2 regions of the Streptomyces telluris genome follow, and region 2 is predicted to be linked to the other one. Evidence: riboswitches for the same ligand, from Rfam matches in the RefSeq annotation. Region 2 holds a riboswitch; the other holds the start of a gene.
What was found. A riboswitch is a leader RNA that binds a small molecule or an ion and turns the genes downstream of it on or off. The one in region 2 is predicted to bind thiamine pyrophosphate.
Positions count from the first base shown of each region.

Region 1: it holds a riboswitch for thiamine pyrophosphate, as region 2 does, so the genes downstream of both, NQU55_RS02410 (thiamine ABC transporter substrate-binding protein) here and thiO (glycine oxidase ThiO) in region 2, are expected to answer to the same signal.

Region 1 is NZ_JANIID010000002.1:86,626-101,894, forward strand. It holds gene NQU55_RS02405 (ABC transporter permease) at 1-771, opposite strand, end outside; gene NQU55_RS02410 (thiamine ABC transporter substrate-binding protein) at 747-1,847, opposite strand; TPP riboswitch at 1,843-1,950, opposite strand; gene rlmN (dual-specificity RNA methyltransferase RlmN) at 2,017-3,126, opposite strand; gene NQU55_RS02420 (phosphatidate cytidylyltransferase) at 3,291-4,391, opposite strand; gene frr (ribosome recycling factor) at 4,391-4,948, opposite strand; gene pyrH (UMP kinase) at 5,116-5,895, opposite strand; gene tsf (translation elongation factor Ts) at 6,059-6,895, opposite strand; gene rpsB (30S ribosomal protein S2) at 6,994-7,845, opposite strand; gene NQU55_RS02445 (M23 family metallopeptidase) at 8,540-8,914, shown strand; gene NQU55_RS02450 (TetR/AcrR family transcriptional regulator) at 8,904-9,443, opposite strand; gene whiG (RNA polymerase sigma factor WhiG) at 9,664-10,500, opposite strand; gene dprA (DNA-processing protein DprA) at 10,737-11,918, opposite strand; gene NQU55_RS02465 (YifB family Mg chelatase-like AAA ATPase) at 11,915-13,522, opposite strand; gene NQU55_RS02470 (YraN family protein) at 13,522-13,881, opposite strand; gene NQU55_RS02475 (DUF2469 domain-containing protein) at 13,964-14,272, opposite strand; gene NQU55_RS02480 (NUDIX hydrolase) at 14,312-14,845, opposite strand; gene lepB (signal peptidase I) at 14,838-15,269, opposite strand, start outside.
Region 2 is NZ_JANIID010000042.1:32,089-47,357, forward strand. It holds gene NQU55_RS32035 (anthranilate synthase family protein) at 1-1,938, opposite strand, end outside; gene NQU55_RS37220 (trp operon leader peptide) at 2,034-2,090, opposite strand; gene NQU55_RS32040 (class II 3-deoxy-7-phosphoheptulonate synthase) at 2,348-3,697, shown strand; gene NQU55_RS32045 ((2Fe-2S)-binding protein) at 3,817-4,071, shown strand; gene bfr (bacterioferritin) at 4,089-4,577, opposite strand; gene NQU55_RS32055 (sulfite oxidase-like oxidoreductase) at 4,733-5,365, shown strand; gene NQU55_RS32060 (deoxyribonuclease IV) at 5,405-6,289, opposite strand; gene pknB (Stk1 family PASTA domain-containing Ser/Thr kinase) at 6,292-8,247, opposite strand; gene NQU55_RS32070 (thiazole synthase) at 8,344-9,144, opposite strand; gene thiS (sulfur carrier protein ThiS) at 9,154-9,393, opposite strand; gene thiO (glycine oxidase ThiO) at 9,390-10,589, opposite strand; TPP riboswitch at 10,588-10,699, opposite strand; gene NQU55_RS32085 (NAD(P)/FAD-dependent oxidoreductase) at 10,828-12,063, shown strand; gene NQU55_RS32090 (Rv2175c family DNA-binding protein) at 12,124-12,489, shown strand; gene thiE (thiamine phosphate synthase) at 12,631-13,281, shown strand; gene metF (methylenetetrahydrofolate reductase [NAD(P)H]) at 13,435-14,352, shown strand; gene NQU55_RS32105 (chromosomal replication initiator protein DnaA) at 14,394-15,269, shown strand, end outside.

The DNA.
Region 1 (15,269 bases), on a different contig from region 2:
GAGCATCTGGGCGGTCTGCTGATAGATCTCCACTTCCAGCGTGGCGTAGCGGGGACCGCCGAGGATCTGCACGACGCCGAAGGAGGTGAAGGTGAAGAGGAAGACCATGAGGGCCGCGGCGGCCACGGCCGGCGCCAGCGCCGGCAGCGTCACCCGCCGCCAGGCCGTGAAGCGCCCCGCGCCCAGGACTCTTGCCGCCTCCTCCTGGCGCGGGTCGAGCTGGGCCCACAGGCCGCCCACGGTGCGGACGACCACGGCGTAGTTGAAGAACACATGGGCGAGCAGGATCGCCCAGACGGTGGTGTCGAGACGCACCCCCCACCACTCGTCCAGCAGCCCCCCGCGCCCGAGCAGCGCCAGGAAGGCCGAGCCGACGACGACGGTCGGCAGGACGAACGGCACGGTCACCACAGCGCGCAGCGTGCGCTTGCCGGGGAAGTCGAACCGCGCGAAGGCGTACGCCCCGGGCAGGGCGAGGGCGAGCGTCAGGGCGGTGGAGGCGGCCGCCTGCCAGGTGGTGAACCACAGCACGTGGCCGATCGCCGGGTCGGTCACGACCTCGCCCATGCGGCTGAGCTGCCACTGCCCGCCGTCCTTCAGCCCCCGGGAGACGATCGAGGCAACGGGGTAGGCGAAGAAGACCGCGAAGAAGGCGAGCGGCAGGGCCATGAGGCCGAGCCGCACCGCTGTCCGCCGCCCGGCCCCGCCGGGGCCTCGTGCGGGGCCCCGCGCCGGGGCCCCGGGCCCTACTTCAGGACGAGCGAGGACCATGCCTTGACCCACTGGTCGCGGTTCTTGGCGATCTTCTCGGGGGCCATGGTGCCGGGCTCGTTCACCTGCGCGCCGTACTTGGTGAACACCTCGGGCAGCTTGGCGTCCTGGTTGGCGGGCTTGACGAACATCTGCAGCGGCATGTCCTCCTGGAACGTACGGCTCAGCAGGAAGTCGATCAAGGCCTTGCCGCCCTCGGTGTTCTTCGCGCCCTTCAGCAGCCCGGCGAACTCCGTCTGCTGGAAGCAGGTGCCCGTGGCGACGCCGGTCGGGCCCTCGGCGGGCTGCGGCTTCACGCCCAGGACCTCGGCGGGCGGGCTGGAGGCGTAGGAGACGACGAGGGGCTTGTCGCCCTTGGCCTTCTTGCCGCCCGCGGAGCCGGAGAAGCGCTCGTTGTAGGCCTGCTCCCAGCCGTCGACGACCTCGACGCCGTTGTCCTTGAGCTTCTTCCAGTAGTCCTGCCAGCCGTCGTCGCCGTACTTGGCGACCGTGGCGAGCTGGAAGGCGAGGCCCGGTGAGGACGTGGCGACGTTCTCGGTGACGAGCAGGTTCTTGTACTCGGGCTTGATCAGGTCGTCGAGGGACGCCGGCGGGGCCAGCTTGTGACCGGCGAAGTACGCGCGGTCGTAGTTGACGCAGATGTCGCCGGTGTCGATGGGCGTGACCCGGTGCTCCCCGGCATCGGCCTGGAGCTTCCTCGGGACGCGGTCCAGACCCTTGGCCTCGTACGGAGCGAAGATGCCATTGTCGAGCGCACGGGAGAGCAGGGTGTTGTCGACGCCGAAGAAGACGTCGCCCTGCGGGTGGCTCTTGGACAGGATGGCCTGGTTGACGGCCTGGCCGGCGTCGCCGCCCTTGAGGACCTTCACCTTGTACCCGGTCTGCCGGGTGAACTGCTTGAGCACCTCTTCGGACGCCGCGAAGGAGTTGTGCGAGACCAGGGTGACGGTCTTGTCCTTGCCTTCGGACGTACCGGAGCCACTGGAGCCGTCCGAGCCGCCGCACGCGGCCAGGGCCGGAAGGGCGAGCATGCCGACGGCGACTGCGCCGGCGGCACGCCGCAGGTTGGTGTTCATGATCGAGCTGACTCCCTACGCCGGTATGACCCGGATCAGGTCCGAGGGTCTGCGGGCCGTGCCGCACTCTCAGCGCCCCGTGGGCGCTCCCCTGTCGGATTGTTCATTTGTGCGAGGGCACCGTATCAGTGCCCTCGCCATGGATCGGCCGCTGACCTGCGGCCCCGGCTCAGCGCTCGGCTGCTGCCAGCTGCCCGCAGGCGCCGTCGATCTCCTGGCCGCGGGTGTCGCGGACGGTGACCGGCACCCCGTGCGCGGCGATCGCCGCGACGAAGGCCCGCTCGTCCTCGGGGCGCGAGGCCGTCCACTTCGACCCCGGGGTGGGGTTGAGCGGGATGAGGTTGACGTGCACGCGCTTGCCCTTGAGGAGCCGGCCCAGGAGGTCGCCGCGCCATGCCTGGTCGTTGATGTCGCGGATCAGGGCGTACTCGATGGAGACCCGGCGGCCGGACTTCTCCGCGTACTCCCACGCCGCGTCGAGGACCTCGCGGACCTTCCAGCGCGTGTTGACCGGCACCAGGGTGTCGCGCAGCTCGTCGTCCGGTGCGTGCAGGGAGACGGCCAGACGGCACTTGAAGCCCTCGTCGGCGAAGCGCAGCATCGCCGGGACCAGGCCCACCGTGGAGACCGTGATGCCGCGCTGGGAGAGCCCCAGGCCGTCCGGCTCGGGGTCCGTGAGGCGGCGGATGGCGCCGACGACCCGCTTGTAGTTGGCGAGCGGCTCGCCCATGCCCATGAAGACGATGTTGGACAGCCGCGCGGGGCCGCCGGGGACCTCACCGTCGCGCAGCGCCCGCATGCCGTCCACGATCTGGTGGACGATCTCGGCCGTCGACAGGTTCCGGTCCAGACCGGCCTGGCCGGTGGCGCAGAACGGGCAGTTCATGCCGCAGCCGGCCTGCGAGCTGATGCACATGGTGACCCGGTCGGGGTAGCGCATCAGGACGGACTCGACCAGCTTGCCGTCGTGCAGCCGCCAGAGGGTCTTGCGGGTGGTGTCGTCGTCGCACGAGATGTGACGCACGACGCTCATGAGCTCCGGCAGCAACTCGGCGGCGAGCTTCTCGCGCGCCGCCGCCGGGATGTCGGTCCAGGCGGCCGGGTCGTGCGCGTACCGGGCGAAGTAGTGCTGCGAGAGCTGCTTGGCGCGGAACGGCTTCTCACCGATCGCGGAGACGGCCTCGCGGCGCTCCGCGGGCGAGAGGTCGGCAAGGTGCCGCGGAGGCAGCTTGGCCCCACGGGGGGCGACGAACGTCAGTTCTCCAGGCGCGGGGGCCATGAGCAAAAACACCTCATTGACGACGGCGGATGACCTCCGCAATCGCGGAGCCAGCGGCAGGAAGAGCCGGAACCCGGAGATCTCACAGGGGCACCCCCGCAGGCGCGGGGCCGGAAAAGGGCCCGCCGCACAGCGACGAGCCCTTCCAGGGTACCCGGCCCCGCTCAGGAGCCGACGAAGACGACCATGAGGAGCCACACCACCGGTGCGGTCGGCAGGAGCGAGTCCAGCCGGTCCATGATGCCGCCGTGCCCCGGCAGCAGGGCGCCCATGTCCTTGATCCCGAGATCCCTCTTGATCATGGACTCGCCGAGGTCCCCCAGCGTGGCGCTAACGGCGACGGCGAGGCCGAGGAGCAGCCCCTCCCACCACACGCCGCCGTCGATCAGGAACTGCATGCACAGGGCGCCGGCGACCATCGCGAAGGCGACCGCCCCGAGCAGCCCCTCGCGCGTCTTGCCGGGGCTGATGCGCGGCGCCAGCTTGCGCTTGCCGAACTTCCAGCCCACCGCGTACGCACCCGTGTCGCTGACCACGGTCAGGATCAGGAAGGTGAGCACCCGCCACGCGCCGTCCCCGGCAGCGAGCATGAGGGCCACGAAAGTGGCCAGGAACGGCACGTAGAAGGCCGCGAAGATGCCCGCCGTGACGTCCTTGAGGTAGTCGTCCGGCGACTCCGTCATCCGCCACACGAGGACGGCCAGGGCCGTGAAGGCCACGGCCACCCACGCGCCCTCGGCGCCGCTGGCGTAGCCGGCGATGACCATGGCGGCTCCGCCGACCGCGAGCGGCACCAGCGGGGCACGGATCGCCTTGCGCTCGGCGAGGCGGGAGGTCAGCTCCCACAGCCCGACCACCACGGCGATCACGATCACGCCGAGGAAGACGGGCTTGTAGATGAACAGGGAGGCGAGGATGACGGCACCGAGGCCCACGCCGACCCCTATCGCCGCCCGCAGGTCACGGCCGGCGCTCTTCTTTCCTGCCTTCGGCGACTCGGGGGAGGCAGGCACCGGGGCGGGGTCCTGGGGCCTGATGTCGGGCTCCTGTTCATCGCGGAACAGGGGGCCGCGAAGATGAGCGGCCCCCTGGTCACGGTCGTCCTGATCTCCGCCTGAGGGGGGCACGATGGGCATGGGCCGAGTCTGCGCCGCGATGCCCGCCTCGTGCACAGGACCCGCCGAACGGGCCGCAGAGGACGGCCCCCGGTCGGTGGACCCCGGGTATCCGGCGCTCGGCGGGGCCCCCCAGGATGTCTCGTTCATCAGACCTCGAGGAGCTCGGCTTCCTTGTGCTTGAGCAGCTCGTCCACCTGCGCGACGTACTTCGCGGTGGTGTCGTCGAGCTCCTTCTCCGCGCGGCGCACCTCGTCCTCGCCGGACTCCTTGTCCTTGACGAGCTTGTCGAGGGCGTCCTTGGCCTTGCGGCGGATGGAGCGGATCGAGACCTTGGCGTCCTCGCCCTTGGTCTTGGCGACCTTGACGAACTCCTTGCGACGCTGCTCGGTCAGCTCCGGGAAGGTCACCCGGATGATGTTGCCGTCGTTGCTCGGGTTGACGCCGAGGTCGGAGTCGCGGATCGCCTGCTCGATGTTGCGCAGCGCGCTCTTGTCGAACGGGGTGACCACGGCCATGCGCGGCTCGGGCACCGAGAAGGACGCCAGCTGGTTGATGGGCGTCAGCGCACCGTAGTAGTCCGCCACGATCTTGTTGAACATCGCCGGGTGCGCACGCCCGGTGCGGATCGCCGCGAAGTCCTCCTTGGCGACCACAACGGCCTTCTCCATCTTCTCCTCGGCCTCGAGGAGGATCTCTTCGATCACCACTTGCTCCTGGTGTTATCAGTAAGCAGAGCCTCGCCCCTGCGCGCGTCTTCTCCTGCACGGTGTCCGACCGGCAGGCAGTTGTCCATCCCCGTGCCGAGGTCTTCCCACGGCACGGAGTTGCCGTCCGTATCGGGCCAGGCCGCTACGGACGGCTGTGCGGGTCGTCAGTCCCGCGTGCTCCGGTCGCTCACGAGCGTGCCGATCTTCTCACCCTTGACCGCACGGCCGATGTTGCCCTCGGCGAGCAGCTCGAAGACCAGGATCGGCAGCTTGTTGTCCATGCACAGGCTGATGGCGGTGGCGTCGGCGACCTTCAGGCCCCGTGCGAGCACCTCGCTGAACTCGAGGGCGTCGAACTTGACCGCGTCGGGGTTCTTCTTCGGGTCGGAGTCGTAGACCCCGTCGACGCCGTTCTTGCCCATCAGGATCGCCTCGGCGTGGATCTCCAGGGCGCGCTGGGCGGCAGTGGTGTCGGTGGAGAAGTAGGGCATGCCCATGCCCGCGCCGAAGATCACGACGCGGCCCTTCTCCAGGTGGCGCACGGCGCGCAGCGGGATGAACGGCTCCGCGACCTGCCCCATGGTGATGCCGGTCTGGACGCGGGTCTCGATGCCTTCCTTGACCAGGAAGTCCTGGAGGGCGAGAGAGTTCATCACGGTGCCGAGCATGCCCATGTAGTCCGAGCGGGCCCGGTCCATGCCGCGCTGCTGCAGCTCCGCTCCGCGGAAGAAGTTGCCGCCGCCGATGACGACGGCGATCTCGTGGCCCTCGCGGACGACGGCCGCGATCTCACGGGCGATGGCGTGCACGACATCGGGGTCGACGCCGAGGCCGCCCCCGCCGGCGAACGCCTCGCCGGACAGTTTGAGCAAGAACCGGCGGCGTGGGCCGTGGTCAGCAATGGTGTCGTCGGCGGCCTGCCGGGCGTCCGCACCCTGATTCATTGGAGCTCTCCTCGTGCACATACGAAGAAGGCCATTGCCGGATGGGTCCTTTCGGTTCCCTGTACGGCAATGGCCTCCTCGTCACATCAGCGGCCGACCGGTGAGGGATCGGCTGCGTACGACCCTAGCGGGTCGCAGGTCAATCGCTGCCCTGCTGACGGGCTCAGGCGCCGACGCGGATGCGCGCGAAGCGCTTCAGCGTGACACCGGCCTCGTCCAGGACCTTCTGGACGGTCTTCTTGTTGTCCTTGGCGAACGCCTGCTCGAGAACGGAGTTCTCCTTGACGAAGCCGGTGACGCGACCCTCGATGATCTTCGGCAGGGCGGCCTCGGGCTTGCCCTCCTCGCGGGCGGTGGCCTCGGCGACGCGGCGCTCGTTCTCCAGGACGTCGGCCGGGATGTCCTCACGGGAGAGGAACTTCGGCGCGAACGCGGCGATGTGCTGCGCGATGTCCTTGGCGACCTCGGCGTTGGCCTTGTCCAGCTCGACCAGGACGCCGACCTGCGGGGGCAGGTCCGCGGCGGTGCGGTGCATGTAGGCGTAAACCAGGCCGTCGGCGAAGTACGAGAAGCGGTCCACGACGATCTTCTCGCCGAGGGTCGCGTTGGCCTCGTCCACGAACGCCTGGACGGTCTTGCCGGCCTCGATCTCGGAAGCCATCAGGGCCTCGACGTCGGCCGGGGCGCTCTTGGCGACGTGGGCGGCCAGAGCCTCGGCGACGGCCACGAACTTCTCGCCCTTGGCGACGAAGTCGGTCTCGCACTTCAGCTCGACGATGACACCGGAGGTGTTGTCGTCGGCGATGGCGGAGACGACGGCACCGTTCTCGGTGGTGCGGCTCTCGCGCTTGGCGACGCCCTTGAGGCCCTTGACGCGCACGATCTCGACGGCCTTCTCGAGGTTGCCCTCGGCCTCGTCCAGCGCCTTCTTGCAGTCCATCATGCCGGCGCCGGTGAGCTCACGGAGCTTCTTGACGTCAGCGGCGGTGAAGTTCGCCATGGTCTGTGAATCTCTCTCGAAAGTCGTTGGTGACTACGGGTGCACGACGGGGGCGGCGCGTGTCGCGCCGTCCCCCGCCGTATCTACCGACTGAGTTGTCAGGCCTGCTCGGCGTCCGCGGCCGGAGCCTCGGCAGCGGCCTCGGCCGGCTTCTCGGCCTCGGCGTCGGCCTTCTTCTCGCCCTCGAGCAGGTCGCGCTCCCACTCGGCGAGGGGCTCGCCGGCGGCCTTGTCGGCCTTCGCGTCACCGGTGGCGGCACCGGAGCGGGCGATGAGGCCCTCGGCGACGGCGTCGGCGATCACACGGGTGAGCAGCGTGACGGAGCGGATCGCGTCGTCGTTGCCCGGGATCTTGTAGTCGACCTCGTCGGGGTCGCAGTTGGTGTCGAGGATCGCGACGACCGGGATGCGGAGCTTGCGCGCCTCACCGACGGCGATGTGCTCCTTCTTGGTGTCCACGATCCAGACGGCGCTCGGCACCTTCTGCATCTCGCGGATACCGCCGAGGGTCTTCTCCAGCTTGGCCTTCTCGCGGGAGAGGACCAGGAGCTCCTTCTTGGTGAGGCCGGAGGCGGCCACGTCCTCGAAGTCGATGAGCTCGAGCTCCTTCAGGCGCTGCAGGCGCTTGTAGACGGTCGAGAAGTTGGTGAGCATGCCGCCCAGCCAGCGCTGGTTGACGTAGGGCATGCCGACGCGGGTCGCCTGCTCGGCGATGGCCTCCTGGGCCTGCTTCTTCGTACCGACGAACATGATGGAGCCGCCGTGCGCGACGGTCTCCTTGACGAACTCGTAGGCGCGGTCGATGTACGACAGCGACTGGAGCAGGTCGATGATGTAGATGCCGTTGCGCTCCGTGAAGATGAAACGCTTCATCTTCGGGTTCCAACGACGGGTCTGGTGACCGAAGTGGACGCCGCTCTCCAGCAGCTCCCGCATCGTGACGACGGCCATGGCCGCGCTCCTTGAAATACTCGGTTCCACGACGGCCGGGCGGCCGCCGCTCCTGACGCCCCGACGTGCCTGCCGTGGACGATGCCCTTGCGAGAACCGTTCCGCGGACCGAGAGACACGGCCACCGGGCTGCCCGAAAGGGACTGACGCGCCGGTAGCGGGGCGTGCGAAGTCGATCCGGTGACCCGGATCGCCATGAGAAGTGTACGGGACCCGGGAAGGCGCGGGTGACGACGTTGTGCACAACCCGCGAGTAGTCCACAGATCTCCGTCAAGATCCCCGCGAATGCCCGGGGTCCGCCACCGTACGGGCATGACTCTCATCGGATCTTTCACCCGACGCCTGCTCGCCGCCGCCGGCGTGGTCACGCTCTGTGTTCTCGCGGGTGCGGTGGCCAGTGGTACGGCCTCGGGCGCGGGGGCCGCGAGGGCGGGCGCTCCCGCCCCCGCCCCTGAAGCCCGGGGGCCGCAAGCCCCGCCGGAGGCGCCCCCGGCATCCACGGCCGCCGACCCCGAGCCGCCGGAACCTCCCGGGGTTCCCGGGCGGCGCGGACCATCCAAACCGTCCGGGCCGACGGGCGGCACGGGGCAGGGTGAGCGGGCCTGGCCCGTCAGCGGGTCGCGAGGAGGCCGGCCCCTGCTCGTACGGGCCTGGCGGCCGCCGCCTGTGCCCTGGGCGGCCGGGCACCGCGGGGTGGATCTCGTCGCCCGCGCCGGTCAGCCGGTACGGGCCGCCGCGCCCGGCACCGTCTCCTTCGCGGGCACCGTCGCGGGGCGCGGCGTGGTGTCGGTGCAGCACCCGGGTACGGGCGAGCCGCCGCTGCGGACCACGTACGAACCGGTGCAGGCGGTGGTGAAGGAAGGGGACCAAGTGGCGGCGGGGCAGGTGATCGGCACGCTGCAAGCGGGCCCGTTCCACTGCTCCGGCGGCTGCCTCCACTGGGGGCTGCTCCGCGGCCGCGTCTACCTCGACCCCTTGTCCCTGCTGCCGCCGTGGATGCTGCGCAGACCGCTGTCCCGGCTGCTGCCGCTGTCGGGCGGACCGGGCGCGGCGGTGGTCAGCCCCTGACGCCGCGCAGCGCCATGGACACGGCGGCCTCGATGATGCTGCCGGGCTCCTCGGCGGCGCCCAGCTCGATCCGGCGCACGGCGGCGTCGACCACGCCCTGCAGCAGCATGGCGGCCAGGCGCGGCTGCTCGTGGCCGAGGGCGACGAGCGCCTCCACGACCATGGCGATGAGCCCGCCGTGGGCAGCCCGGATCTTCTCGCGTGCGCCCGCGTCCAGCTCACCGGCGGAGATCGCGACCACGGCGCGGTGGCGGCGGTCGCCGACCAGGGCCAGCTGCCGGCGCACATACGCCTCGATCTTCGCCTCGGGCGTGTCCGCGCCCTCCATGGCGGCTTCGACCTCCGCCGCCCAGACGGGGAAGTCGACCGCACAGAGCTCTTCGACCACGGCTGCCCGCGAGCGGAAGTACTCGTAGACCGAGGAGCGCGCCAGACCGGTGCGCTCGGCAAGGGCGGGGAACGTCAACGCCTCCGTGCCGCCCTCGGACAGCAGGGAGCGGGCGGCGTCCAGCAGGGCGCCGCGCTGCATCGTCCGGTGCTCGGCCACCGAGGCCGCTCGAATCCTGGGCACGTCCCCACTTTACGGATTGCCGGGGGCCGGGACGACGCCGAGGGAGGATTCGCGCCCCTTGCCGGCCCGTCAGGCCCTACCGCCCGCCGCCCCCGAGCCTCCTCGCAGGACCCCCTGCCGCCCTCCCGGCCCCTTGCCGGCCTCACCGAGCCCCTCACCGAGGCCCTCGCCGCCACCGTCAGCGGCCGACGTCCGCCAGCTTCGCCCTCAGCTGGAGCACCGACTTCGTGTGGATCTGGCTGACCCTGCTCTCCGTGACGCCGAGCACATGCCCGATCTCGGCGAGGGTGAGGCCCTCGTAGTAGTAGAGGGTGACCACGGTCTTCTCGCGCTCGGGGAGGGTGTTGATCGCGCGGGCGAGGAGACGGCGCAGCTCGCGGTCCTCGGCGACCTCGACGGGGTCGTCGGCGGCGGTGTCCTCGAGGGTGTCCATCAGGCTCAGCCGCTCGCCGCCTTCGGCGCCGGCGTGCAGGAGGTCCTCCAGGGCGACCACGTTGGTCAGCGACAACTGGCTGAAAACACCGTGCAGTTCCTCGATGGCGATGCCCATCTCGGCCGCGACCTCGGCCTCCGAGGGCGTGCGCCGCAGCTCGGCCTCCAGCGTGGCGTACGCGCGCTCGACCGCGCGCGCCTTCTGCCGGACGGAGCGCGGGATCCAGTCGAGCGCACGCAGCTCGTCGATCATCGCGCCGCGGATCCGGGTGATGGCGTACGTCTCGAACTTGATCTCCCGGGCCGGGTCGAACTTCTCGATGGCGTCGATGAGTCCGAAGATCCCCGAGGAGACGAAGTCGGCCTGCTCGACGTTGGGCGGCAGGCCGACGCTGACGCGCCCCGCCACGTACTTCACCAGGGGCGAGTAGTGGAGGATCAGCTGCTCCCGCAGCCGGTCGTCGCCCGAGGCCTTGTACGACCGCCACAGCTCATCGAGCGTCGAGGGTGCGGGAGGGCGCTCGGGGCCGCGCGCCGCGGGCGGCACCGCCGCGCGGTCCGAACCGGAGGTGTGCTGGGGCATTCGTCGTCTTGAGCCGTTCTGCTGTGACGTGGATCGAGTGGTACGAATGGCTGGAATCCCGTGAGCGTAGCGTGACTGCTGCGTTGCGGTATGCGATGAGTCCTCTTCGTCGGTGTGCGGATACGTTCCCCTGCCGGAAGCGCCGGCATGCGGCGCCGGGGGCCGGCGTCCGTACGGGCCTCGCCGTATCGGCGGCCGCGGTCGTCCCCTTAACCTTTTCACCCGATCGCCCCAGGTCAAGAACCGCCTCGCCGCGCGGACGGGCGCCGTCCGGGGGGCTTGGAGGTGCCGGATGTTGACGGTGGGGCGGCCAACTGCCAGTGATCACCGCGGCGTTCCACGAAGCCGAGGGACTGCAGCTCGTACAGCCTGGCAAGCGTCTGATCCCTGCTCAGGCCCGCGTTTCGCGCGATGAGCTCCCCGTCCCCGCCGCCTCCGCCGGGCACGGCCTCCAGCACCACGGCCGCCGCCGGGGCCAGCAGGTCGCGTGCGACGACGGGGCCGCGCCGCTCGGGGGCGAGGTCCCCGATCCCGCCGACCAGCTCGGCGACCTCGTCCGCGTCGGTGACCAGCGCGGCGTCCTCGCGGAGCAGTTCGTGCACGCCCGCCGACAGGCCCGACGTCACCGGGCCGGGCACGCCCATCGTCTGGCGGCCCAGCAGCCGCGCGCGGCGGGCCGTCACCAGTGAGCCGCTGCGGTACTCCGCCTCCACGACCACGGTCCCCCTCGTCAATGCGGCGATGACGCGGTTGCGCAGGACGAAGCGGCTGCGGGTGGGGTGCCCGCCCGGGGGCAACTCGGCGAGCACCAGGCCACGTTCCACGATCCGGTCGATGAGATCCGCATGGCCCCGCGGGTAGGGCACGTCGACCCCGCAGGCGAGCACGGCGACGGTCGCCCCGCCCGCCGCAAGCGCTCCCCTGTGAGCGGCACCGTCGACGCCGTACGCGGCGCCGGAGACGACGACCCAGCCGCGGCGCGCCAGTCCGGCGCCGAGGAGGGAGGCGACGTGCGAGCCGTAGTCGGTGCAGGCGCGCGCGCCGACCACGGCGACGGAGCGCAGCGCCCACAGCCGCAGGTCGGCCCCGCCGCGCACCCAGAGGCCGAGCGGCCGGGCGTCACCGAGGTCGTCCAATTGCCGGGGCCATTCCCGGTCTCCCGGGCAGAGGAAGCGGCCGCCCAGCCGGGCGACGGCCTCAAGGTCGCGGTGGGGGTCGAGGGCGGCGGCACGCTCCCGGCACCCCGCGAGCCGCTCGCGGCCGGCTCCCCGCGGCGCCGGGCCCGCCCCCGTGAGCCCTCGCACCACCCCCACTGCGCCCATCTCCCTGATCCACCGCCCCACGCGCTCGTCCCCGGGCTCGGTCAGGCGGGTGAGGGCGGCGCGGGCCAGCCGGTCCTCGGGAGCGGGGCCCGTCACGGACGGCCTCCGGCCACGACCGCGCCGCGGTGGACGCCCGTACGCAGTTCGAGCGCGCAGTTGACGTCTGAAGCGTCGGGGAGGTCGTGGCCGGCGAGGTCCGCAACCGTCCACGCGACGCGCAGCACGCGGTCGAGGCCACGTGCCGTCAGCATGCCCCGTTCCATGTCGCGTTCGGCCTCGTCGAGGGCGCCGGGGGCGACGCGCCAGCGCGTCCGCAGTTCGTGGCCGGGGACCTCGCTGTTGGTCTGCCAGGGCATGTCCGCGAGGCGGGCCGCGGCCCGTTCCCGGGCGGCGCGCACCCTGTCGGCCACCTCGGCGGTCGTCTCCGCCGTCGGCCCCGGTCCCGTCAGCTCGGAACGGGCCACCGCTTCGACCGTCACCCGCAGGTCGACCCGGTCCAAAAGGGGGCCTGACAGGCGCGCACGGTAGCGCCTGACGGCCTGTGGAGTGCAGTCGCAGCCCTCCCCCAGCATGCCGTGCCGTCCGCACGGGCAGGGGTTGGCGGCCAGGACGAGGAGGAACCGGGCGGGCAGCCGCAGGACGCCGCCGGAGCGGGCCACGATGACGTGACCCGACTCCAGCGGCTGCCTCAGGGCGTCCAGCACCCGCCCGGAGAACTCGGGCGCCTCGTCCATGAAGAGCACGCCACGGTGAGCCAGGGAAACGGCTCCCGGGCGCGGCAGCCCGCTGCCACCGCCGACGAGCGAGGGCATGGAGGCCGAGTGGTGCGGAGCGCAGTACGGGGCCCGGTCGAGGAGAGGCTGGCCCGCGGGAAGCGTGCCCGCTACGGAGTGCACCGCGGTGACCTCGAGGGACTCCTGGGGGGTGAGGGGCGGCAGGAGGCCGGGCAGCCGCTCCGCGAGCATGGTCTTGCCCGCTCCGGGCGGGCCCTGGAGGAGGAGGTGGTGCCGCCCGGCGGCGGCCACTTCGAGGGCCATCCGGGCCCTGGTCTGGCCCGCGACCTCGGCGAGGTCGGGCCGGCGCTCCCCGTGCACGACCCCCGTGCCCAGCCCCGCCCCGGGGACCGAGAGCCCGGCGAGCATCGGATCCGGGCCGCCCTCCTGCAGCGGCTCCTCCTCGGGCACCGGCTCGTCCGTCAGGACGGCGATGAGCTGGCGCAGGCTGCGGATGCCGAGGACCGAGACGCCGGGCACGAGGGACGCCTCGGCGGCCGTGCGCTCGGGGACGACCACCTGCCGGTAGCCCGCGTCGGCCGCGGCCAGCACCGCCGGGAGGATGCCCTGCACCGGGCGGACGCGGCCGTCGAGGCCGAGCTCCCCGATGAGGACCAGGTCGGCGATCTCCCGGGGGTCGAGCCGCTCCGAGGCGGCCAGGACGGCGCAGGCCACGGCCAGGTCGAAGCCGCTGCCGCCCTTGGGGACGGCCGCGGGGCTCAGACCCACGGTCAGCTTCTTCTGCGGCCATTCGGCGCCGGAATTCACTACGGCCGCGCGGACGCGGTCCTTGCTCTCCACGAGGCTCTTGTCGGGCAGGCCGACGAGGGTGAACGCGGCGACTCCCGGCTCCAGGTCGGCCTGGACCTCGACCACCACTCCCTCGACACCGACCAGCGCCACCGAGCACGTACGGGCGAAGCCCATCACGCCACCCCCTTGGCGTGCTCCACGGCGGGGGCTCCCCGGTCGGGGACGATCACGCCCACCAGGTCGATCCTGACGCCGCCAGCGGGCGGTCCGCCGTGCCGCGCCAGCCAGCGCTCGGCGAGCCGGCGCAGCCGGTCGGCCTTCGCCGGGGTGACGGCGGCCATCGGGTGTTCGTAGGCACCGGTGCGGCGGGTCTTGACCTCGCACACCACCAGGGTGTCGGCCTCCATGGCCACGATGTCGATCTCGCCCTCGCGGCATCTCCAGTTCCGTTCGAGGACGACGATGCCGGCCTGGGCCAGCCGGCGGACGGCGAGATTCTCGCCGTAGCGACCGAGTGCTTCTCGGGCGTTCACGGGCACCACCTCCGGCGCCCACCGTGCCGCCGGCCCCCGGAAATGTTGGATCTTGGTGGATTACCCGTCGGTTGTGGAGAACTCAGCCACCCGGAAGGTCGAGGTCGCTCTTGTTGAGCTCCTCGATGTTCACGTCCTTGAACGTGAGCACCCGCACCTGTTTCACGAACCGGGCCGGCCGGTACATGTCCCAGACCCAGGCGTCGGCCATCGACACCTCGAAGAAGACCTCGCCCTGGACGGAGTGCACCTGCATCTCGTAGTCGTTGGTGAGGTAGAAACGACGCTCGGTCTCGATCACGTATTTGAACAGACCGACGACATCGCGGTACTCCCGGTAGAGCTTCAGCTCCATCTCGGTCTCGTACTTCTCGAGGTCCTCGGCGCTCATGGCATGTTCCCCTTCAGCCGTGCGTCCCCCCATTGTGCGTCAGGCGCGCTCCGTCTCCAGGAGCACCGGCGTACGCGGGGGTCCCTCGTCGAGCAGCGTACGCAGCAGCCCGGCGAGCCTGGTCGGATACACCGTCTCACGGGTCGCGAGAAGTTCCTCGCAGGTCCACCAGCGCAGCCCCGTGACGCTGCGCCGCTCCAGTTCCGTCCCCCCGCCGGTCCACTTCCCGGGCTGCGCGGTGCGGGCCAGGAAGTAGCGCTCGTCCTGGTCCCAGCGGCGGCCGTCGAAGGGAAAGGAGCAGGTGCGGCACCACAGGACGGGGCCGAGGTCGATCTCTGTGATCCCGGTCTCCTCGGCCAGCTCCCTGCGCGCCGCCTGTTCCCAGCTCTCGGCGCCCTCCAGGCCGCCGCCCGGGGTGAACCACCAGGTCGTCGTGGGGTCGCCCGGTTCGTAGCCGTGCATCAGCAGGATGCGGTCGTCCGGGTCGAGCAGGACGACCCGTGACGCCCTGCGCGGCTCTCCCGCTCCGGTGGGCACCTCCCCCGCCGTGCGGGCGGGCCCTTCCTCAGCCATGGGCGGGCACCTCCTCCCTGCACCTCGGCGTGACGAGGCGCGCCACGGGCCCGTACGCCGCGCCGCCCAGGATGAGCACCGCGCCGGCGACCACGGCCGCCAGCACCAGGGGCAGCGGGCCGGGCTGCGAGGTGCCTCCCGGGAGGGCGGCGAAGGACTCGGGTCTGTCCATCATGCCCCAGCCGCCCACGGGCCAGGCAGTGGCGTCCACGCGGGCCTTCACGGCACCACGCGGCACGGTGCCGTGGGAGGCGTCGGTGAGGTGGCCTCGGGAGTCCACGGAGTCGTTGCGGTGGTCGCCGAGCAGGAAGAGCTGCCCCTCGGGAACGGTGGCGGAGAAGGTGGTGGGCGACGCCGGGCCACTGGCCCGCAGATACGGTTCCTCGATCGGTTTGCCGTCGACCGTGACGCGCCCTTGCCCGTC
Region 2 (15,269 bases):
GATGATCGCCGCCCCGTCCAGCGTCAGGACCGACTCCGGATGGAACTGCACGCCGGCGAATCCGGGGGCCCGCAGGGCGTGCACGTCCCCGCTCCCGGGGTCCCGGCTCACCTCCACCCGGTGCATCGCGAGCTCCCCCTCCGCGGCAGCGCTGCACCGCGCGGTGAACGTGTTGTAGAACCCGACGGTCTCGGGCCGCCCGAAGAAGTCGATCCGCTCCTGCGCCCCCTGGTACGGCACGTCCTTGCGGACGATCTCCAGCCCCAGCTCCGCCGCGATCAGCTCGTGCCCCAGGCACACGCCCAGGAGGCCGTGCCGGTGGCCGCGCAGGAGCTCCGCCGCGAGGGCGCGCAGCAGCCGCATCTTCGGGTCGGCCGCGTCGGAGGGGTTGCCGGGGCCGGGGCCCAGCACGACGGGGCCCTCGTGGGCGAGGGCGGCCGCGCGCAGGCCGGGCTCGTCGTAGCGCCGTACGGTCACCTCCAGGCCGGACGTGCGCAGCAGGTGGGCCAGCATGGCCGTGAAGGTGTCCTCGCCGTCGATCACCAGGGCGTGCCCGGTCAGCCGGGCGGTGGCGGCGGTGGATGCGGCGGCGGTCTCCACGGCCTGCATGCGCAGCCAGAAGGGGGCGAGGTCCGCGCGGCGGGCGTCGAGCGCGGCTCGCACCTGCGGGTCGTCGGCGAGCCGCGGGGCCGGCGCCGCGGGCCGGTCCGGCCGCGGGGCGCGGACGCCGAGGGCGGCGAGGACACCGGCCGCCTTGGCGTGGGTCTCGGCGACCTCGGCGTACGGGTCGGAGCGGCGCACGAGGGTGGCGCCGACCCCGACGCGCAGCCGCCCGCGGCGGTCGATGTCGGCGGTGCGGATGAGGATGGGCGAGTCCAGGGTGGCGGCGCCGCCGGCGTCGCGGCCGATGAGCGCGAGGGCGCCGGAGTAGTAGCCGCGCCCGCCGGGCTCGTGGCGCTCGATGACGCGGCAGGCGTTCTGCACGGGGGAGCCGGTGACGGTCGCGGCGAACATGGTCTCGCGCAGCACGTCGCGCACGTCCAGGGAGGAGCGCCCGCGCAGTTCGTACTCCGTGTGGGCGAGGTGGGCCATCTCCTTCAGGCGCGGTCCGACGACGACGCCGCCCATGTCGCCGACGGTGCACATCATCTTCAGCTCCTCGTCCACGACCATGGACAGCTCCTCGACCTCCTTGCGGTCGTGGAGGAAGGCCAGCAGGCCGTCCTTGTCGGGGCCGGAGGCGGGGTAGCGGTAGGTGCCGCTGATGGGGTTCATCACGACCGTCCCGCCGGACATGCGCACGTGCACCTCAGGGCTGGCCCCGACGAGCGTGCGGTCGCCGGTGTGCACGACGTAGGTCCAGTAGGCGCCGCGCTCGCCGGCCAGCAGGCGGCGGAAGAGGGCGAGGGCGTCGGCGGGGGTGAAGCCGTGGATCTCGCCCTCGAAGGTCCGCCGGATGACGAAATTGGCGCCTTCGCCGGTGCCGATCTCGTCGTCGATCACGCGCCGGACGATGTCCGCGTAGGCGTCGTCGCCGGTGTCGAAGGCGCCGCCCTCGACGCGGACGGCGTGGGCGGGCAGGGCGGCGAGGACGTCGTCGAGGGGCAGCTCGTGGCTCTCCTCGGGGCGCAGGACGGCCAGCGGGGTGCCGTCGTCGCGGACGTCGAAGCCGCGCTCGCGGATCTGCCGGAAGGGCACGAGGGCGAGGGCGTCGTGGACGGGGCGGCCGCCGCCGGGCCGGCCGGCGGGCAGGGGGATGTCGGCCAGGCGCTCCACCTCCTCGACGGGGCCGAGGAGCAGCTCGACGGTGCCGGCGGGGGCGCCCGCCGCGTCCGCGGCGCCCCGGGGGAGGCCGGGCGTGCGGCGGTGGAGGAGGGCGAAGGGCGGGCAGACGGGGCCGGTGAGCCGGGCGAGCAGGGCGGCGGTGTCGCTGGGCATGGGGGGTGTTCCTTCCGGTGCGGGGAGGAACGGCCCGGGAAATGCGGAAGGCCGCCCCTCGGGCGGCCTTCGCGATGCGTCGGTGGTACGCGCAGTCAGTGGGCCGCCGGATGAGCGGTCCACCACCAGTTCTGGGTCTGCAGCGCGAACATGCTGGGCACCCTACCCGAAGCACGATCCCTACCGGCGGGTATCAGCCGAGGCCAGGCCGTAGGAATGGAAGCTTCCGCAGTGTGGGGCGAGGGCGTGGGGGCGTCCGTGCCGCGTGCGGTCGCGAGGCAGTACGGGGGTGGCCGGTATTGAGCGGTGGCTCTGGCGTGTCTTGGGCGCGTCTCGCCCTGGTATCGGCAAATGTCTCAAAGTGCGGTCCGGCGACGGGGCAGCCGCCGCGACCCCGTAGGGTTGGAGCGTGACCGTGAACGCTGAACTCCACGCCGGTGGCAACACCTGGCGCTCCCTTCCCGCGGCGCAGCAGCCCGAATGGCCGGACCAAGAGGCTCTGCGCGATGTGATCGCCGAGCTCGAGTCCTATCCGCCTCTCGTCTTCGCGGGCGAGTGCGACCAGCTGCGCCAGCGCCTGGGAGCGGTCGCCCGTGGAGAGGCGTTCCTGCTCCAGGGCGGCGACTGCGCCGAGGCCTTCGATGCCGTCGGCGCCGATCAGATCCGTAACAAGCTCAAGACGCTGCTCCAGATGGGCGCCGTGCTGACCTACGCGGGCCAGGTGCCCGTCGTCAAGGTCGGCCGCATCGCCGGTCAGTACAGCAAGCCCCGCTCGAAGCCGACCGAGACCCGCGACGGCGTGACCCTGCCGACCTACCGCGGCGACTCCGTCAACGGCTTCGCCTTCACGCCCGAGGCCCGCACGCCGGACCCCGAGCGGCTGAAGCGCATGTACCACGCCTCCTCGGCCACGCTGAACCTGGTGCGCGCCTTCACCACCGGCGGCTACGCCGACCTGCGCCAGGTGCACGCCTGGAACCAGGACTTCGTGAAGTCCTCCCCGTCCGGGCAGCGCTACGAGGCCCTGGCGCGCGAGATCGACCGTGCGCTGAACTTCATGAACGCCTGCGGGACGGACCCGGAGGAGTTCAAGACGGTCGAGTTCTACTCCTCGCACGAGGCCCTGATCCTCGACTACGAGTCGGCCCTGACCCGTACGGACTCCCGCACCGGGAACCTGTACGACGTCTCCGGCCACATGGTCTGGATCGGCGAGCGCACCCGTCAGCTGGACGGCGCGCACATCGAGTTCGCCTCGAAGATCCGCAACCCGATCGGTGTGAAGCTCGGCCCGACCACCTCGGCCGAGGACGCGCTCACCCTGATCGAGCGCCTCGACCCGGAGCGCGAGCCCGGCCGGCTCACGTTCATCACCCGGATGGGTGCGGGCAAGATCCGTGACCACCTCCCCGAGCTGGTGGAGAAGGTCACCGCCTCCGGTGCCCAGGTGGCGTGGATCTGCGACCCGATGCACGGCAACACCTTCGAGGCGGCCTCGGGCCACAAGACCCGCCGCTTCGACGACGTGCTGGACGAGGTCAAGGGCTTCTTCGAGGTCCACAAGAGCCTCGGCACGCACCCGGGCGGCATCCACGTCGAGCTCACCGGTGACGACGTCACCGAGTGCGTGGGCGGCGGCGACGAGATCTTCGTCGACGACCTCCACCAGCGCTACGAGACGGCCTGCGACCCCCGTCTCAACCGCAGCCAGTCCCTGGACCTGGCGTTCCTCGTCGCGGAGATGTACCGCGACCAGTAGGAGCCGGTGAAACGAGCGCGCCGTGGGGCGGGAATCTGTGATCCCCGCCCCACGGCGTTGTTATTCCGCCACCAGGCCGGGTAAGGTAAGGGTTACCTTATTGATCAATCCGGTTGGCGGTGAACCGCGTGTACGTCTGCTCGTGCTTCGGCATCACGGAGCAGCAGGTGCGTGAGCACGCGGACAAGGGGGCGTGCACGCCCCGGCAGATAGCCTCCGCCAGCAAGGCGGGCACCGACTGCGGCAGCTGCGTGCGCCGCATCCAGGCGCTCCTCGGCCGTGGCGCGTGCCCGCGCCGCGAGCTGGCCGACCAGGGGGATGCCGGCGTGCTCAGCGCCGAGATACCCGCGCTGCCGCAGCCCCAGGCGGCCTAGCGCCCCGGGCGGCCCGGCTAGTCCGCCCCGCCGTTCTCCTGCTCGATGAACTGCGCGATGTACAGCGCCTCGCCGAGCTTCTCCAGCAGCTCCAGCTGGGTGTCCAGATAGTCGATGTGATCCTCCTCGTCCGCGAGGATCGCCTCGAAGATGTTGGCCGAGGTGATGTCGCCCTTGGCCCGCATGACCTCCACCCCGCGCCGCAGGCGGTCGATGGCCTCGACCTCCACCTGCCGGTCGGCCTGGAACATCTCCGTGATGGTCTGGCCGATCCGGACGTGGAAGAGCCGCTGGTAGTTGGGCAGCCCCTCCAGGAAGATGATCCGGTCGGTGAGGGTCTCCGCGTGCCGCATCTCGTCGAACGACTCGGCGCGCGTATGCGCCGCGATCTTGGTCCACCCGTGGTGCTCCTGCAGTTTCGCGTGCAGGAAGTACTGATTGATGGCGGTCAGCTCGGCAGTCAGCTGTTCATTGAGGAACTCGATGACCTCGGGGTCGCCCTGCATTGCAGAGGCTCCTTCCAAGCAAGGGTGACTGGCAGGTTGCGCGCATCCTCGCACCGCCCTTCGAAACCGTCCAGTAAGTGCACACTTAGTGGGAGTTGTCCCCATAGTGGAACCCCTGGTCATCGGCGCCGTGAAAGGTCTGACACCATGGGGGCATGGGGCCCTCGAAAAACACCGAAAGCCGCAAAGGGGAGCTCCCCCAGCTGCCGCCGGGGCAGCGCCTTCAGCGCGGCTGGCCGGTAACGCACTACGGCCCCGTGCCGAGGTTCAAGCCGGACCGGTGGGAGTTCCGGGTCTTCGGCTCCACCGCCGACGGCGACAAGCACTGCTGGACGCACGAGGAATTCTCAGCCCTGCCGTATACGACGGTGGTGGCCGATCTGCACTGCGTCACGAAATACAGCATGCTCGACGCCGAATGGGGCGGAGTGTCGGCCCGTACGGTGCTCGAACTCGCACCGCCCGCGCCGGAGGTCACGCATGTGATGGTGTGGGCGGAATACGGCTTCAGTTCCAATCTGCGACTGGCCGACTTCGCCTCCGAAAAGACGATTTTCGCCACGCACAAGGACGATGAGCCGCTGACTGCCGAGCACGGTTTCCCGGTCCGCCTCGTCGTGCCGCACCTCTACGCCTGGAAGGGGCCCAAATGGGTGCGCGGCGTGGAGTACATGACCGCCGACCGGCGCGGATTCTGGGAGGAACGGGGCTACCACAACGTGGGGGACCCCTGGCGCGAGCAGCGCTACTCCTACCAGGAGCAGCCGGGCGAGGGCCCGGAGCTGTAGCCCTGCGGGCGGCGGACCGCTGCGGGAGCCCGCCTTCGCCTACAGCACGCCGTCGCGCAGTTCCTTCAGCCGGGCCACGTCCGCGGCGTGGCCCGCTGGGCCGCCCGGCGTCTCGATCGTCAGCGGCACCCCGGCCGTCGCCGGGTGGCGGAAGAGCTCCGCGAAGGGGTCGGCGCCGATGTGGCCGGAACCGATGTTCTCGTGCCGGTCGAGGTGCGCGCCGACGACGGCCTTCGAGTCGTTGGCGTGGATCAGGCGCAGCCGTCCCTCGCCCACCACCGAGACCAGCTCGTCGAGCGTGCTCTTCATCCCGCCGGGCCCGGCGAGGTCGTGGCCCGCCGCGAAGACGTGGCAGGTGTCCAGGCACACCCCCAGCTTCGGGTGGTGCTCCAGCGCCTCGAAGTAGGGGCCGAGGTCCTCGACCAGCGAGCACAGGGACGCGCCCTGGCCGGCCGTGGGCTCCAGCAGCAGCCAGGGGTCGTCGTCGTGGGTCAGCTCGTCCAGCAGCGGCAGCAGCCGCTCGTGGACCTGCTCCAGCGCCGCCCGGCGCGGCCGCCCGCCCGTCGCGGAGCCGGTGTGCACGACCACGCCCCGCGCGCCGATGGCCCGGCCGCGGCGCAGCGAGTGCCGCATCGACTCCCCGGACAGCTCGACCGTCGCCTCCGTGTGCGAGCCGAAGTTGATCAGGTAGGGGGCGTGCACCCAGACCGGCAGGGACTCCTCCGCGCACGCGGCGCGGAACTCCTCGTCCTGCCGGGGGTTGCCCGCGGGCGTCGCCCAGCCGCGCGGGTTGGCGACGAAGACCTGCAGGGTCTCCGCGCCCATCTCGCGCGCGTACGCCAGGCCCACCTTGGCCAGGCCGCCCGCCACCGGCACATGGCCGCCTACGGGGTTGCGCAGCCGCGCCGGGGTCAGCTCCTCCACCGCTACAGACCGCCCTTGAGCTTGATGGTGATCGTGTCGCCCTTGGCGGCCTGCTCGCCGCTCTTGACCGACTGGCTCTCCACCGAGTCCTGCGGGAAGAAGAAGGGCTTGTCGACCTTCACCTTGAAGCCCGCCTCGGTCAGCAGCCGCTTGGCCTCGGCCTCGTTCCTGCCCGTGACGTCCGGGACCGGCACCATCTCCTTGCCCTTGGAGACGGTGAGGGTGACCGTGTCGCCCTTGGCGGCCTTGTCGCCCGTACCGGGGGACTGCTCGGCCACGGAGCCCTTGGCGCGGTCGGAGAAGACCTGGGCGTCCGACACCTTCGCCTCGAAGCCCTTGTCGCGCAGCGCGGCGGTCGCGGCGTCCACGGGCATGCCCCGCACGTCCGGCACGTCCAGCGGCGCGCCCTTGCTGACGGTCAGCGCGACCGGGGCCTCCGGCCGTCGCTGCTCGCCCGGCTTCGGGTCGGTGGCCAGCACCGAGCCCTGCGGGGTCTCGCTGCTGAACTGCTTGCCGACCTCGCCGACGGTCAGGCCCGCGGCCTCGATCTTCTTCTTCGCCTCCTCGAAGGGCATGCCGGCGACGTTGGGCACCTCGGCCCGGGCGGGGCCGCGCGAGAGGGTGATCGTCACCTTGCCGGTGTTGCGGATGCGCTTGCCGGGCGCCGGGTCGGCGGCGATGACGTGGCCGCGCTCGACGGTGTCGCTGAAGTCCTCCTTCGTGCGCACCCCGAGCCCGGCGTCGTCCAGGGTCTTCTCCGCCTTGTCCCGGGTCATGTCCAGGACGGCGGGGACGGTCGTGAACTGGCCCGAGTTGATGTACCAGACGCCCGCGCCGATCAGCACCGCCAGCAGCGCGGCGACCACCGCGAGGACCCCGCGCCGCGGCGCCTGCCGGAACCGGCCGCGCGGGCCCGCGGGGGGCGCCGGCGGGACCGGGGGAGCGGGCGGGTGCTCCAGCCGCGTCGTGCGGTTCAGCTGCTCGCCGTCCTCCGCGGGCAGCGGGCGCGCGGCCGGCCGGGGCAGCACGCTCGTACGGTCCTCCGGGCCCGTCGCGCGGCCGGTGGCCGCGTCGGTGAGCGCCTGCGGGGGCGCCGCGTCCAGCTGCTCGTCGCTCAGCTCCGCGCGCGCCGCACGGGCCAGGCCGAGCAGCGCGACGGCGTCCGCCGGGCGCAGCTGCGGGTCGCGGGCCGTGGCGTCGGCCACGAGGCCGTCGAGCCCGGCGGCCAGGCCCGGCACGGTCGCCGACGGCGGCGGGACGTCCGCGTGGAGGTGCTGGTAGAGGACCTGGGCCGGGGTGCTGCCCGTGTGGGGCTTGGCGCCGGTCAGCATCTCGTAGAGGACGACGCCGCACGCGTAGACGTCCACGCGCGGATCGGCGGTGCCGTGCTCCAGTTGCTCGGGGGCCAGGTACGACACGGTGCCGAGGACGGATCCGGTGGAGGCGGTGGTGTCGGTGTCCACGGCCCGGACGAGCCCGAAGTCGGCGACCTTGACCCGGCCGTCGTCGCCGATCAGCACGTTCTCGGGCTTCATGTCGCGGTGCACCAGGCCCGCGAGGTGGGCCGCGCCCAGCGCGGCCAGCACCGGCTCCAGGATGTCGAGGGCGGCGCGGGGCTGGAGGGCCCCGCGTTCGCGCAGCACGTCGCGCAGGGTGCACCCGGGCACGTACTCCATCGCCAGATAGACGTACGGGCCGTCGGTGCCCTGGTCGTAGACGCCCACCACGTTGGGGTGGTCCAGGCGCGCGACCGACTTGGCCTCGCGGATGAAGCGCTCCACGAACGCGGTGTCGGCGGCGAGGCCGGGGTGCATCACCTTGACCGCGAGCACCCGGTCGAGCCGGGTGTCGAGGGCGCGGTAGACCGTGGCCATCCCGCCCACGGCGATGCGGGCCTCGACCCGGTAGCGGCCGTCGAGCGTGTGCCCGACCAACGGGTCCCCTAGCGTCGTATCCACGCGACGAGTCTAAAAGGGGCGGGGACGGAGCCTTGACCCGGCAGAAATCAGCCCGTCCGGCGATTGAGGACAAAGGGGTCAGGGGCGGAGCCCCTGCTACTGAGCGAACTCCGGACGTTCCGGATCGAGACGTGCCAAGCCCTCCGCAGGAGAGGACGCCTCGGCGAAGTGCCGCCGCGGTATCCGTCCCGCCCGGTACGCCAGCCGCCCCGCCTCCACCGCGTGCCGCATCGCCTCGGCCATCAGCACCGGCTCCTGCGCGCGGGTCACCGCGGAGGCGAGCATCACCGCGGCGCAGCCCAGCTCCATGGCGAGCGCCGCGTCGGAGGCCGTGCCGGCGCCCGCGTCGAGGATGACGGGGACCCCGGCCCGCTCGGTGATCAGCTGGAAGTTGTGCGGGTTGCGGATGCCGAGGCCGGAGCCGATGGGCGAGCCCAGCGGCATGATCGCCGCGCAGCCCGCGTCCTCCAGCTTGCGGGCGAGGACCGGGTCGTCGTTGGTGTACGGCAGCACCGTGAAGCCGTCGTCCACGAGGATCTCCGCGGCGTCGAGCAGTTCGACGGGGTCGGGCAGCAGCGTGCGCTCGTCGGCGATGACTTCGAGCTTGACCCAGTCCGTGCCGAGGGCCTCCCGGGCCAGCCGGGCGGTCAGGACGGCCTCGCCGGCGGTGTAGCAGCCGGCGGTGTTCGGCAGCACCCGGATGGAGTGGCGCTCCAGCACGGACAGCACGGAGCCCCGGACGCTCGCGTCCAGGCGGCGCATCGCGACGGTGGTCAGCTCGGTGCCGGAGGCGAGCAGCGCGCGCTCCATGACGTCGAGGCTGGGCGCCCCGCCGGTGCCCATGATCAGCCGGGAGCCGAAGGTGGTGTCGGCGATGGTGAGCAGATCGTCCGCCATCAGTGCTGATCAGCCCCCCTGCACTGCGGTGAGGACCTCGACGCGGTCGCCCGCGCCGAGCCGGGTGGCGGCCCACTGGCCGCGCGGCACGACGGCCTCGTTGACGGCGGCGGCGACGCCGCCGGGCGCGGAGCTCATGCTCGCGACGAGAGCGCCGAGGGTCAGGCCGTGGGGCACCTCGCGGTGCTCGCCGTTGACGCTGATGCCCATGCGGGCCTCGGGGTTGTCGGTGGGGTCGCTGGGGTTCATACGGGCAGCTCCTGCAGCGCGTTCGAGAAGCGTCGGGGGGTGAAGGGGCGGGCCTCTTCGGGGAGGCGCCCGGTGGTGAGCACCTCGGCCATGACGTCGCCGGTCAGCGGGGCGAGGAGGACGCCGTTGCGGTGGTGGCCGGTGGCGGCGTGCAGCCCGGGCAGGGCGGTCGGGCCGAGGAGGGGGGCGTTGTCGGGGGAGCCGGGGCGCAGCCCGGCGGAGGTCTCCACCAGGGGCAGCTCGGTGATGCCGGGCACCAGCTCGTGGGCGTCGCGCAGCAGCTCGTAGACGCCGCCGGCGGTGACCGTGGTGTCCCAGCCCAGCTCCTCGGTGGTCGCGCCGAGGACGAGCTCGCCGTTCTCGCGCGGCACCAGGTAGACCGGCCCGCCGCGGACGACCGCCCGCACGGTGCGGGAGAGGAAGGGCGCGTACGCCTCCGGGACGCGCAGCCGCAGCACCTGGCCCTTGACGGGGCGCACGGGCGGCAGGACGTCGGCGGGGACGCCCGCCAGCGTCCCGCTGCGGCTGCCCGCGGCGAGCACCACCTGGCCCGCGGCGACGCGGCGGCCGTCCGTGAGCTCGGCGCCCGCGGCGCGGTCCCCGGCGAGCAGCAGCCGGGCGGCCCCGGCCCGGTGGAAGGCGACCCCGGCCCGCTCGCAGGCCGTGAGCAGCGCCCGCGCGAGCCTGCGGGGATCGGTCTGGTGGTCCCCGTCCACCCGTAGCCCCCCGCGTACGCCGGGCGCGAGCATCGGCTCCAGGCGGCGGCACTCGCGGCCCGTGAGCCACTGCGAGTCCAGGCCGGAGCGCTGCTGCAGGGCGTGCAGTTCGCGCAGGTGCTCGCGGTCGTCGGCGTCGAGGGCGACGGCCAGCGTGCCGCACGCCCGGTAGCCGGTGGCGACGCCGCTGGCCTCCTCCAGCTCCGCCGTGAAGTCCGGGTAGCGGCGCGCGGAGGCCAGGTTGAGGGCGAGCAGCGCCTCCTCGCCGTAGTGCAGCTCGGTCACCGCCGCCAGCATCCCGGCGGCGACGCGCGCCGCGCCGCCGCCCGGTGCGGGGTCGGCGACGGCGGTCCGCAGCCCGCGCTGCGCGGCGCGCCAGGCGGTGACGAGCCCGATGAGCCCGCCGCCCACGACGAGGACGTCGCAGGCGGGAACGGTCGGCGCGGTCGGTGCGCCCGGTGTGGTCGTCGACGCGGCCATGAGGTGTCCAGCCCCTCCCTTCGCCGGCATGACCCGGATCAGGTTCGTACGGTCGGAGGCCGTCCAGCCTCCCTCTCAGCCCGGTCGTCCGGGCTCCCGCGAGTGCGTGCACCGGCCACCCTAGTACGCGCCGCGAACCCACCGGAAGGCCGGACCGGGGCGCCCCGCGGCGCGGGAGAAGACCCGCCGGGCGGGCCCTGGCCCCGGTCGCGCACGGCCGTCGTCCTACAGTGATCGGGTGAGCGAGCACCGGGAAGAACCTCTTGCCGCCCGTGAGCGGCGCGTCGTCATCGTGGGTGCCGGAATGGCCGGCGTGCAGACCGCGGTCGCGCTGCGCGAGCTCGGCTGGGCCGGCACCGTCACCGTGCTGGGCGCCGAGCCGCACCCCCCGTACGACAGGCCCCCGCTCTCCAAGGCCGTCCTGCTGGGCAAGGCCGACGGCTCCGCGTTCGAGGTGGACTTCGCCCTGCTGGGGATAGACCTCCAGCTCGGGCGGGAGGCCACCGGCCTGCGCCCGGCCGAGCACCTGGTGGACACCGCCTCCGGGCCGGTCCCCTACGACGTCCTGGTCATCGCCACCGGCGCCGAGCCCGTCCGGCTGCCCGGCAGCGAGGGCCTGCCCAACGTCCACTTGCTGCGCACCCTCGACGACGCCGTGCGGCTGCGTCCGGTCCTGGCCGCGCAGCACGACGTCGTGGCCGTCGGCGCGGGCTGGATCGGCGCCGAGGTCGCGACGGCCGCCCGGGAGGCGGGCTGCGAGGTGACCGTGGTCGAGGCCGCGGACCGCGTCCTCGCCGGCGCCCTGCCCGCCGAGGTCGCCGCCCGGATGGCCCCCTGGTACGCCGAGAGCGGCGCCCGGCTGATGCTCGGCGCGCGGGTGACCACCGTGGAGGACGACGCGGTCGTGCTGGCCGACGGCACGCGGCTGACGGCCGGCGCCGTGGTCGTCGGCGTCGGGGCGCGGGCCGCGACCGGCTGGCTGGAGGGCTCCGGCATCGCGCTCGGCGACGACCGCGCCGTCCTCGCCGACGAGCGGCTGCGCACCTCGCTGCCCGGCGTCTACGCGGTCGGCGACTGCGCGTCGTTCCCCTCCGCCCGCTACGGCGAACGGCTGCTCGTGCACCACTGGGACAACGCGATGCAGGGGCCGCGGACCGTCGCGGCGAACATCGTGCTGGGCCCGGCCGAGGGGCCCTCCTACGACCCGGTGCCGTACTTCTGGTCCGAGCAGTTCGGGCGGTTCGTGCAGTACGCGGGCCACCACGCCGCCGCCGACGAGATGCTGTGGCGCGGCGACCCCGCGAGCGCCGCCTGGAGCGTGTGCTGGCTGCGCGCCGGCGTCCTGGTCGCCCTGCTGGCCGTCGGCCGTCCCAGGGACCTGGCCCAGGGCCGCAAGCTCATCGAGAAGGGCGCCTCCCTGGACCGCGCCAGGGCCGCCGACGCGTCGGTGCCGCTGAAGGCCGCGGTGCTGTGACGCGCCCGGGTCGGGTCAACCCGGCTACCGGCTGTCAGCGCCAGATGGCAGGCTTGTCCCGTGACCGAGATTGACGCAAAGATCGACGCGCTTGTTCCCGCCTGGCTCAACCTCCCCGACATCGCCGAGGAGCTCGGCGTGGAGGTGACGCGCGTGCGGCAGCTGGTGAAGGAGGGCCAGCTGATCGCCGTGCGCCGAGGTGAGAACCGGGTGCTCATGGTGCCCGCCGCCTTCATCGGCGAGGGCAAGGTCGTCAAGGGCCTGGCCGGGACCCTGACGCTGCTGCGGGACGACGGCTTCAGCGACGAGGAGATGCTGGAGTGGCTGTTCACCCCCGACGAGAGCCTGCCGGGCACCCCGGCCGACGCCCTGCGGGAGAACCGCGGCACGGAGGTGAAGCGGCGCGCCCAGGCGCTCGCCGTCTGAGCCGCCGGGCAGCCCGGGGGCCCGGCCCGTTCCGGGACCCGATCCGTTTCAGGGCGCGGTGACCGCGCCCGTCAGTACCGTCCGGTGTGCGGGCGGGGCACGCCCCCGCCCGCACACCGCCGACCCGGGGGGAACCACCCGATGTCCGCCACCGCCCGCGACGCCCTCGCCGACGCCCGGCTGTACCTGTGCACCGACGCCCGCAAGCGCCAGGGCGACCTGCCGGAATTCCTCGACGCGGTCCTCGCCTCCGGTGTCGACATCGTCCAGCTGCGCGACAAGGGCATGGAGGCGGGCGAGGAGCTGGAGCACCTCGCGGTCTTCGCCGACGCCGCCCGGCGCCACGGCAGGCTCTTCGCGGTCAACGACCGCGCCGACGTCGCCCACGCCGCCGGCTCCGGCGTGCTGCACCTGGGCCAGGGCGACCTGCCGGTGCCCGCCGCACGCGCCATCCTCGGCGGGGAGGTGCTGATCGGCCGGTCGACGCACGCCGAGGCCGAGGTGGACGCCGCGGCCGCCGAGCCCGGTGTGGACTACTTCTGCACCGGCCCCTGCTGGCCCACCCCCACCAAGCCGGGCCGGCACGCCCCCGGCCTGCCCCTGGTCCGCCACGCGGCGGCCCTCGGCGCCGAGCGCCCCTGGTTCGCGATCGGCGGCATCGACCTGGGCAATCTGGAGCAGGTGCTCGACGCCGGCGCCCGCCGGGTCGTCGTGGTCCGCGCGATCACCGAGGCGGACGACCCCGCAGCGGCCGCGGCGGAGCTGGCCAAGAGGGTCCGCGAGCGCCTCTGAGGCCCGCCCGTGCCGCCCCGCGGCGGCCGGGAACGTCAACGGAGCGTCAACGGAACATGAAGATCCGTCCGCATGCCGGACGGGATACCGGCCTATCGGGCAAATCGCAGAAGTGGGTTGGGGGCCGCGGGGACCGCTGGTTAACTTGCCGGTATGGCCCTTGGTACCGCCTCCACCAGGACAGACCACGCGCGCACGGTGCGTGAGCTGCTCGCCTCAGGCGAGCGGTCGTATTCCTTCGAGTTCGCCGCCCCGAGGTCCGAGAAGGGGGAGCGCACCCTCTGGGACGCCATCCGCCGGATCGAGGCCGTCGGCCCGACCTTCGTGTCCGTCACCTACGGCGCGGGAGGCTCCTCCCGCGAGGGCACCGTGCGGGTGACCGAGCGCATGGCGACCGACACGACGCTCACGCCCGTCGCCCACCTGACAGCCGTCAACCACTCCAAGGCCGAGCTGCGCAACATCATCGGCCAGTACGCCGACGTCGGCATCCGCAACATGCTCGCCCTGCGCGGCGATCCGCCCGGTGACCCCATGGGCGAGTGGGTGCGCCACCCCGAGGGCCTGCACTACGCCGCCGACCTCGTGAGCCTCATCAAGGAGTCCGGCGACTTCTGCGTCGGCGTCGCCGCCTTCCCGGAGATGCACCCGCGCTCCACCGACTGGGACACCGACATCCGGTACTTCGTGGACAAGTGCCGCGCGGGTGCGGACTTCGCCATCACCCAGATGTTCTTCTACCCCGAGGACTACCTCCGGCTGCGCGACCGGGTGGCCGCCGCCGGCTGCGACACCCCGATCATCCCCGAGATCATGCCCGTCACCAACGTCCGTCAGATCGAGCGGTTCGCGCAGCTCAGCAATGCCGCGTTCCCCCCGGCGCTGGCCGAGCGGATCCTCGCGGTCAAGGACGACCGGGCCGCTGTACGCTCGATCGGGATCGAGTACGCCACGGAGCTGTGCGCTCGGTTGATGGCCGAGGAGATTCCCGGGCTGCACTTCATTACCCTGAACCACTCCACGGCGACGCTGGAAATCTACGAGAATCTGGGACTGCACCAGCGGTCCTGACGGCCGGCCCCTCGAAGGCGCCGGCCACGAGAGGGGCGTAAATGGGCTGGACGGTCCTCTACATCGCGTTCGGCGTCGTCGCGCTCTGGCTGCTCGGCGAAGTGCTGCTGCAGTACAAGGCGCGACTGCGCTGGCGCCTCCTCGCCTTCGCCGGCTTCCTCGGCGTCGTCGCGGGCGTCGTCATCCCGTCCGTCGCGGTCATCGCGGCGGGCGCGGTGGCCTTCGCCGTCGGGCAGACGTACGTGACGCTCTCCTTCCGCCGGGGCTTCTCCCGCGGCTGGGCGCTCCGCCGGGACAAGGCCGGCAACGCTGACGACGCAGGCGAGTTCGACAAGTCCGGTACGGAAGAGAAGTCCGGTACGGGTGGTAGGTCTGGAAGGGGTGTCAAGTCCGGTAGGCGTGCCGGGAAGCCGGCCGCCGAGGACGATGCCGTGAAGGAGCCGCGCGCCGGCCGCCGCCGCAGGACGGAGCGGTCGGAGGCCCCGCCGCTCGACGAGACCGCGGCCATGCCCGCCGTTCCCCCGCTCGCGGAGCCCGCGTGCGACCCCGGCCCGCCCGGCGCCGACCACCAGCAGCACGCCGTCCCCGCCCCCGGCACCACGGGCGACGCGGCCTACGGCGGCTACGGCGACAGCGGCTACGGCACCGCCTCCGCTCCCGCACCGGACCACGGCCCCGCCCCGTACGCCGACCCCTACGGCACCCAGGTCCCGGCGGCGCCCGGCGCACCCACCGAGCCCGGTCAATTCGACTACGGGCAGGGACAGTACGCCGCGTACTCCGACCCCTACATCGGCAGCAGGCAGCAGGCCTACGAGCCGTACGACTCCTACGGGCAGTACCAGCAGCCCGCCCCGCAGCCCTACGGCATGGGCGGCCACCCCGCCGAGGCCTACGCGCCCGCCCCGCAGTACGAC